Linked DNA regions of Acuticoccus sediminis. Each later gene encodes a partner of the first gene's protein in a complex. Links are inferred from orthologs where the notes say so. Each region holds a gene or a part of one and is shown on either strand. Other genes may lie near its edges. The genes, in order: DLJ53_RS18790 and dapF.

What was found.
Region 2: the proteins of DLJ53_RS18790 (region 1) and dapF are in contact, whole or in part, in a solved structure (PDB 5YGU), measured with the Escherichia coli proteins. The link is inferred for Acuticoccus sediminis from one-to-one orthologs.

What each region holds. Positions count from the first base shown.
Region 1 is NZ_QHHQ01000004.1:129,384-132,559, reverse strand. The notes cover bases 313-3,176. They hold DLJ53_RS18790 (RNA pyrophosphohydrolase), read left to right. Parts: upstream 313-1,409; coding sequence 1,410-1,943; downstream 1,944-3,176. Other genes in these bases: nusA (transcription termination factor NusA), read left to right, coding at 2,874-3,176; rimP (ribosome maturation factor RimP), read left to right, coding at 2,172-2,723; DLJ53_RS18795 (glutathione peroxidase), read left to right, coding at 787-1,410; DLJ53_RS18800 (pyridoxamine 5'-phosphate oxidase family protein), read left to right, coding at 313-772. Outside these bases: more of DLJ53_RS18800, read left to right, coding at 242-312. UniProt on the Escherichia coli protein: Master regulator of 5'-end-dependent mRNA decay.
Region 2 is NZ_QHHQ01000001.1:478,319-481,606, reverse strand. What follows is about bases 233-3,208. They hold dapF (diaminopimelate epimerase), read left to right. Parts: upstream 233-1,279; coding sequence 1,280-2,137; downstream 2,138-3,208. Other genes in these bases: rplS (50S ribosomal protein L19), read right to left, coding at 3,073-3,208; DLJ53_RS02020 (thermonuclease family protein), read right to left, coding at 2,216-3,058; DLJ53_RS02030 (L,D-transpeptidase family protein), read left to right, coding at 798-1,283; DLJ53_RS02035 (response regulator transcription factor), read right to left, coding at 233-551. Also shown: more of DLJ53_RS02035, read right to left, coding at 1-232; more of rplS, read right to left, coding at 3,209-3,288. UniProt on the Escherichia coli protein: Involved in the succinylase branch of the L-lysine biosynthesis and in the biosynthesis of the pentapeptide incorporated in the peptidoglycan moiety. Catalyzes the stereoinversion of LL-2,6-diaminopimelate (L,L-DAP) to meso-diaminopimelate (meso-DAP).

The DNA.
Region 1 (3,176 bases):
GCGCCGCGCAAGGCACGCTCCGCTCTCCGGCCTTGCGCGCCCCCCCGCTTCGCCTCCGGTCGGACTTCAGCGACGGCTGGCTCCGAGGAACAGGCTGGGGCCGTGCCGTGTCCGCGCCCGAGGGGCGTGGCCGTGAAGGAGGCCGCCGGTCGGCGCGGCCGTCTGGGGAATAAGCACCGTGAGTGTTGATGTGCCGGGTTGTCCGGGCGACCTCGACGCCGTCGAGGCGGCCGCGTGGGCCATGCTGGAGGAGGGGGCCGCCTCGCGCCAGGCCGCCTTCCGGCGGATGACCCTCGCGAGCGTCGGGACCGACGGCGCGCCTGAGGCCCGCACAGTCGTCCTGCGCGGCGCGGACCGCGCGCAAAGGTCGATCCGGTTCTACACCGACGTGCGCTCGCCGAAGGTGGCGGAGCTCGAGGTCGACCCACGCTGTGCGGCCGTGTTCTACGATCATGCGGCGGGAATTCAGGTCCGGCTCGGCGGACGTGCCGTGCTGCACCGCGGCGACGCCGGCGCGGCTGCCGAGTGGGCGGCGATGGGCGCCTACTCGAAAATCTGCTATGCGCAGAAGACCGGTCCCGGCGTCCCGGTCGACGGGCCCGAGCCGCCATCCGGACCCGCCGGATTTGATACGGCGCAAAGTTTTGCCAACTTCGTTTTGGTAACGGTTCACATCGCGAGCCTGGATTGGCTATTTCTGTCCGCCGACGGGCATCGGCGGGCCAGACTGTGGTACGATGACGCCCGGAGCCCGACGTGGCTCGCCCCCTGAAACGAGGAGCACCCATGAGGGGTCCGATCGCATCAGCGCCGGGAACCGTATTCAAGGTGGCCGCCCTCGTCGCGGCCGCATCCACGTTCGCGTTCGCCATGGCGGCACGCATGGTGTCCGCCGACACGCTGCCGGCGAACGCGCGCGCCATCGACTGGTCGTCCGTGTCGCTCACCGGCATTCACGGCGAGCGGCTCGACGCGGACCTCTTTGCCGGCCGCGTCGTCCTTCTCGTCAACACCGCCTCGCGCTGTGCCTTCACCCCGCAGTACGAGGGGCTCCAGGCGCTGAGCGATGAGTATGCCGGCCTCGGCCTCACCGTCCTCGGCGTCCCGTCGAACGACTTCGGCAGCCAGGAACCCGGCTCCAACGGCGAGATCGCGAGCTTCTGCTCGGCCCGCTACGACGTTTCCTTCCCGATGCTCGAAAAGGCCGCCGTCACCGGCCGCGACGCGCATCCGCTCTTCACCTGGGCACGCCAGAACGGCGGCCGTGCGGCCGTGCCGGCCTGGAACTTTCACAAGATCCTGATCGGCCGCGACGGACGCATCGCCGCGACCTTCCCCTCTTACATGTCCCCGCGCTCGCCACAGGTGATGGGCGCGGTCGAACGTGCATTGCGCACGACGGGGCTTTGATGGACCTACTCGCCGCTTCGCCCCGCAAGGGCTATCGCCTCTGCGTGGGCATCGCGCTGTTCGCCTCCGACGGGCAGATCTTCATGGGCAAACGCGCCTCGCGCGGCGTCGTGCCGAGCTACTCATGGCAGATGCCGCAGGGCGGGATCGACCCGGGTGAAGACCCGCTCGACGCCGCCCGCCGCGAACTCTACGAGGAGACCTCGGTCCGCTCCATCGAGCCGCTCGGCGAGGTGGACGGCTGGCTCCACTACGACCTGCCGAAGGACGTCGCCTCCTGGCGCGGGCGCTTCAAGGGCCAGGCCCAGCGCTGGTTCGCCTTCCGCTTCGTCGGCGACGACAGCGAGATCAACGTCACCGAGCCGCCCGAGGGCCACAGCGTCGAGTTCTCCCGCTGGAAGTGGGAGGCGCTCGCCGACGTCCCGGGACTCGTCGTGCCCTTCAAGCGCGACGTCTACGAGTACGTGGCCGACGCCTTCGCGCCGCTCGCCGAGCCGGAGGTCTTGCGTTCGGCGCAGCGCCGGGCTATCTAACCGCCACACTCAGGTTCTCAGGTTTAACCGGGTTGGCGCCTTCGGGGGCCGGCCCATTCGGCGTTTGTAACGTCCCTCCGGATCCACCTGCCGGCAGCATCGACCCGGGCCGCCAGGCCTCTCCATACGGGACGGGGCCGGTCGAGGGCGCCGCTCGAAAGGCCGGACGCAGGGCCGGTCGAAGGCAAGGGCACTCGAGGCGGATCCGGCCGGACCAGCAACGCCGGGATGAACGAGGTTTTTTTGGACGACGACCGGATTATCACCGAAACCGGCCTCGACGCGCGAATCGCGCGGATCGTGGCACCGTCCCTGGAAGGGCTCGGCTACCGTCTCGTGCGTGTCCGCGTGACGGCGCAGAACGGCTGCACGGTGCAGATCATGGCCGAGCGGCCGGACGGAACCCTCAATGTCGAAGACTGCGAAGCCATCAGCCACGCCGTCTCGCCGGCCCTCGATGTCGACGATCCGATCTCCAAGGCGTATCATCTCGAGGTTTCGTCTCCGGGTATCGACCGTCCGCTGGTCCGCCGGGAGGACTTCGAGCGCTGGTCGGGCCACGAAGCAAAGCTCGAGACCGCGATTCCCATCGACGGCCGCCGCCGCTGGCGCGGCATCATCCTGGGCGTCGACGGGGACAATGTGCATCTGCGTCTTGCCGAGCTGGGGGCCGAGAAGGTCCATGTCCCACTCGGCGAGCTGTCCGACGCGCGCCTGGTGCTGACCGACGCGCTGGTGGAACAGTCGCTGAAGGCCGGCAAGAAGACGGCTATGAACTGACGTTCGACGACCGGCGCGCGATCGCGCCGGACGACGCGTCAGAAGCGAGTGACCGGGTTGCCGCTCGCGGCAAGTCGGTGAGTTTGGGGGCAATCCCCGCAAGTTTTGAGGGTCGGCGCGGCGCGCGGCCTGAGGTGGGACGGAAACCATATGGCAGTCAGCGCGAACAAGCTGGAGTTGTTGCAGATCGCCGACGCAGTGGCGCGGGAGAAGCAGATCGACCGGGCCATCGTCATCGAGGCGATGGAAGACGCGATCCAGAAGGCCGCCCGCGCCCGCTACGGTCAGGAGACCGAGATCCGCGCCGAGATCAACCCGAAGTCCGGCGAAACGCGCCTGCAGCGCCTTCTCCTCGTCGTCGACGAGGTGGAGAACCCCGCCACCCAGATCGCCCTCGTCGACGCCCTCGCCAAGAACCCGGACGCGCAGGTCGGCGACTTCATCGCCGACCCG
Region 2 (3,288 bases), on another replicon or contig:
CACACCTCGTGCAAGAGAACATCCCGAGTGACCGGTTTTTCGCCGGCACGATAGAGGTACTTGAGGATCGAGGTTTCCTTCTCCGTCAACCTGATCCGCCGACCGTCCGGCTCGAGCAGAATTTTGGCGGACGGTTTAAAGGAGTACGGACCGATTGCGAAGGTGGCGTCCTCGCTCTGGTCGAACTGCCGCAGGTGTGCCCGGATCCGCGCCAGCAGCACCGCGAAGCGGAACGGCTTGGTGACGTAGTCGTTCGCCCCGGCCTCGAGCCCCACGATGGTGTCGGCATCGGTGGTGTGCCCGGTCAGCATCACGACCGGCGCCTTGAAGCCGGCGTTGCGCATCAGCCGGACCGCCTCACGGCCGTCGAGATCGGGCAGCCCGACGTCGACGATCGCGAGCGCCACGTCCTCGGACTTGACGGCGGCCACGCCCTTCTGTGCGGTATCGGCGGTGATGACGGCGAACTCGTCGTAGAAGCCGATCTGTTCGCTCAGACCTTCGCGAAGGTCCTCGTCGTCGTCGATGATGAGGATTGTCCTCTTGTTCAACTGGCCCTCCCAGAGTGGTGTCGCGACCCCTAAGATAAGTGAACGGGCGAGAACCGCTTGTGTTGACGATCACGATTTTTGCCCGAGTCCGCCCCAAGTCGCTATACATCCGTGGCGTGAATTATCGTGAACAGTAATACCTTTCCGGTTATCCCCGGAACGCGCACCTGTCGCCGGCCCGGCCGGCGCACCGCCTGGCCCCGCCGGCCGGCGCTCGTCCGGCCGCGTCCGGGGCACCCGACGGAGGTGCTCGTCAACGTCGAGGGGCGGGTGATGCGGGCGGCCATGGGGCGCTCGGGGATCGGCACGCTGAAGCGGGAAGGCGACGGGGCGACGCCGCGTGGCCGGATGACGCCGCTGGCGGCGCTGACGCGCGGACGGGTTGTGACCGGCTACGCCGCGTTGCCGGTGCCCCACCGGGGGGTGCGGCCGGCCGACGGCTGGTGCGACGACGCCGGGAGCGGCCGGTACAACGCCTACGTCCGCCGGCCCTATGCCGGCTCGCACGAGGCGCTGCTGCGGGAGGACGGGCTCTATGACGTGGTCGTCGCGACGGACGACAACCAGCGGCCGCGCGTGCGCCGGCTGGGGTCGGCGATCTTCGTCCACATGGCCCGGCCGGCCATGACGCCGACGGAGGGGTGCCTTGCATTCCCCCGGGCCGCGTGGCAACGGGCAATCGTGCCGCTGGGACCCTATCTCATCGGCATCGAACCGAGACCACGCCGATGATCCCATTTCGCAAGATGAACGGCCTCGGCAATGACTTTGCCGTCGTCGACGCCCGGACCGAGCCCTTCACGCCCACCTCCGAGGAGGTGAAGGCGCTGGGGGACCGCGCGACCGGCATCGGCTTCGACCAGTTCATCATCATCGCCGAGCCGCCGGCGGGCGAGACGGCGCTGATGCGCATCATCAACGCCGACGGTGGAGAGGTGGAGTCCTGCGGCAACGCGGCCCGCTGCGTCGCGGCGATCCTGCTCGACGAGCGCTCCGAGCCGGAAGTGACCATCGCCTCCGCCGGGGGTCCGATGCGCGCGTGGCGCGCCGGCGGCGGCCGCATCTCGGTCGACATGGGAACGCCCCGCTTCGGCGCGGCCGACATTCCGCTCGCCGAAGGTGCTGGCGACCCGCAGGCGCTCGCCTTTTCCGAGCCGGAGCTCGCCGGCCTCGGCCCGGCGGCGTGCGCCAACGTCGGCAACCCGCACGCGGTCTTCTTCGTGCCGTCGATCGCGGCGGTCGACCTCGCCACGGTCGGGCCGATGCTGGAGCATCATCCCGTCTTCCCGGCCCGCGCCAACATCTCCTTCGTGGAGGTGCTGTCGCCGGGACACGTGCGGGCGGTGGTGCACGAGCGCGGGGTGGGGCCGACGCGGGCCTGCGGCACGGCCGCCTGCGCCATCGCCGCGGTCGGCCACCACATGGGCCGCCTCGCCGGGGAGGTGACGGTGGAGCTTCCCGGCGGGCCGCTCACCATCGGCCTGGAGGGCGGCCGCATCGTCATGACGGGCCCCTACGAGGTCGACTGGACCGGGATGCTCGGCGACGGCGTCTACACGCGCGACCCGGAGCCGATCAACGGCTGACCGCGCAGGCCCGGCCCCTCACGGCTGCCGGGCGATATTCCGGAAAATCGAGGGAAGGCGTGCGCCGCGGACGCGGCGTCAGCGTCCGTCGGCGCGGTAGAGGCCGCGCTGCGCCTCGACGGCGGCCTTGTGGAGCGCGACGTAGGCTTCCGGCGCCTCCGGCGTCGGGGCGGCCCAGCCCTGCTCGATCAGCCATTGCGACAGGTTGATGCCGGCGACCTCGCAGTCGGCGGCCCGGACCGGCTCGTCCGAGTTCCGGTCCAGCGGGACGCAGTCCAGCGCGCGGCGCTGCACGAGGCGGCGCATCGCGGTACGCGCCCGGGCGCCGCACGGCCAGGTCCCGCCGCTCGCACTCTGGCACGTCGCGTCGGCGGACGGGGCATCGACGTAGGGGAGGGTGATCTTGTGGGTGCGCGCGTCGACCACGCCCGCGCTCTCGATGACGACGAGCTTGAAGCGCTCGGGGCCGGGGCCGCGCTTGGCCTGCGGCGGCATCACGTCCGGCCGCTCCTCGCGCACCAGTGGGCCGGTCGGGCGGGGCGCGGCTATGCCTGCGCCCTCCACGTACCTCACGCCGCCGCCGGCGTTGCGTGCGGCGGCCTCCGCCGTCGGCGCTGCGGGCGCCGTCGACCTGTCGACCGGGGCGTCGGGCACGGTGACGCGCGGGGCGACGACGATCGGGCCGTCCTCGCCCCGCCGGTCAGCCGAGTCCGCAGCCGCCGACGTCGCCTCGCGGATGGAGGCGCGGCCGGGGAGATCCTCCAGCGATTCCATCGCGAACAGCCAAAAGCCGCCGCACATCAGTACGGCGGCGACAAAAACGCCGAGGGGCAGGATGAGCCCGCGGGTGGAGCGGGCACTGCGCTGGCTGCGGCGGGACCTGTAGCGCGGAGCCGGGGGCGGTGGGAAATCCCGTCGCACCTCGGAGCCGGGCTTCAGGCGTTCGCGGCGCGCTTCTCTTTGCGCTCGGCGATACGGGCAGCCTTACCCGTGCGGCCACGCAGGTAGTAGAGCTTCGCGCGGCGGACCTTGCCGCGGCGCACGACCTCGACCGACTCCAGCATCGGCGAGAAGATCGGGAAGACACGCTCCACGCCCTCACCGTAGGACAGCTTGCGCACGGTGAAGCTCTCGTTGAGGCCCGCGCCGGA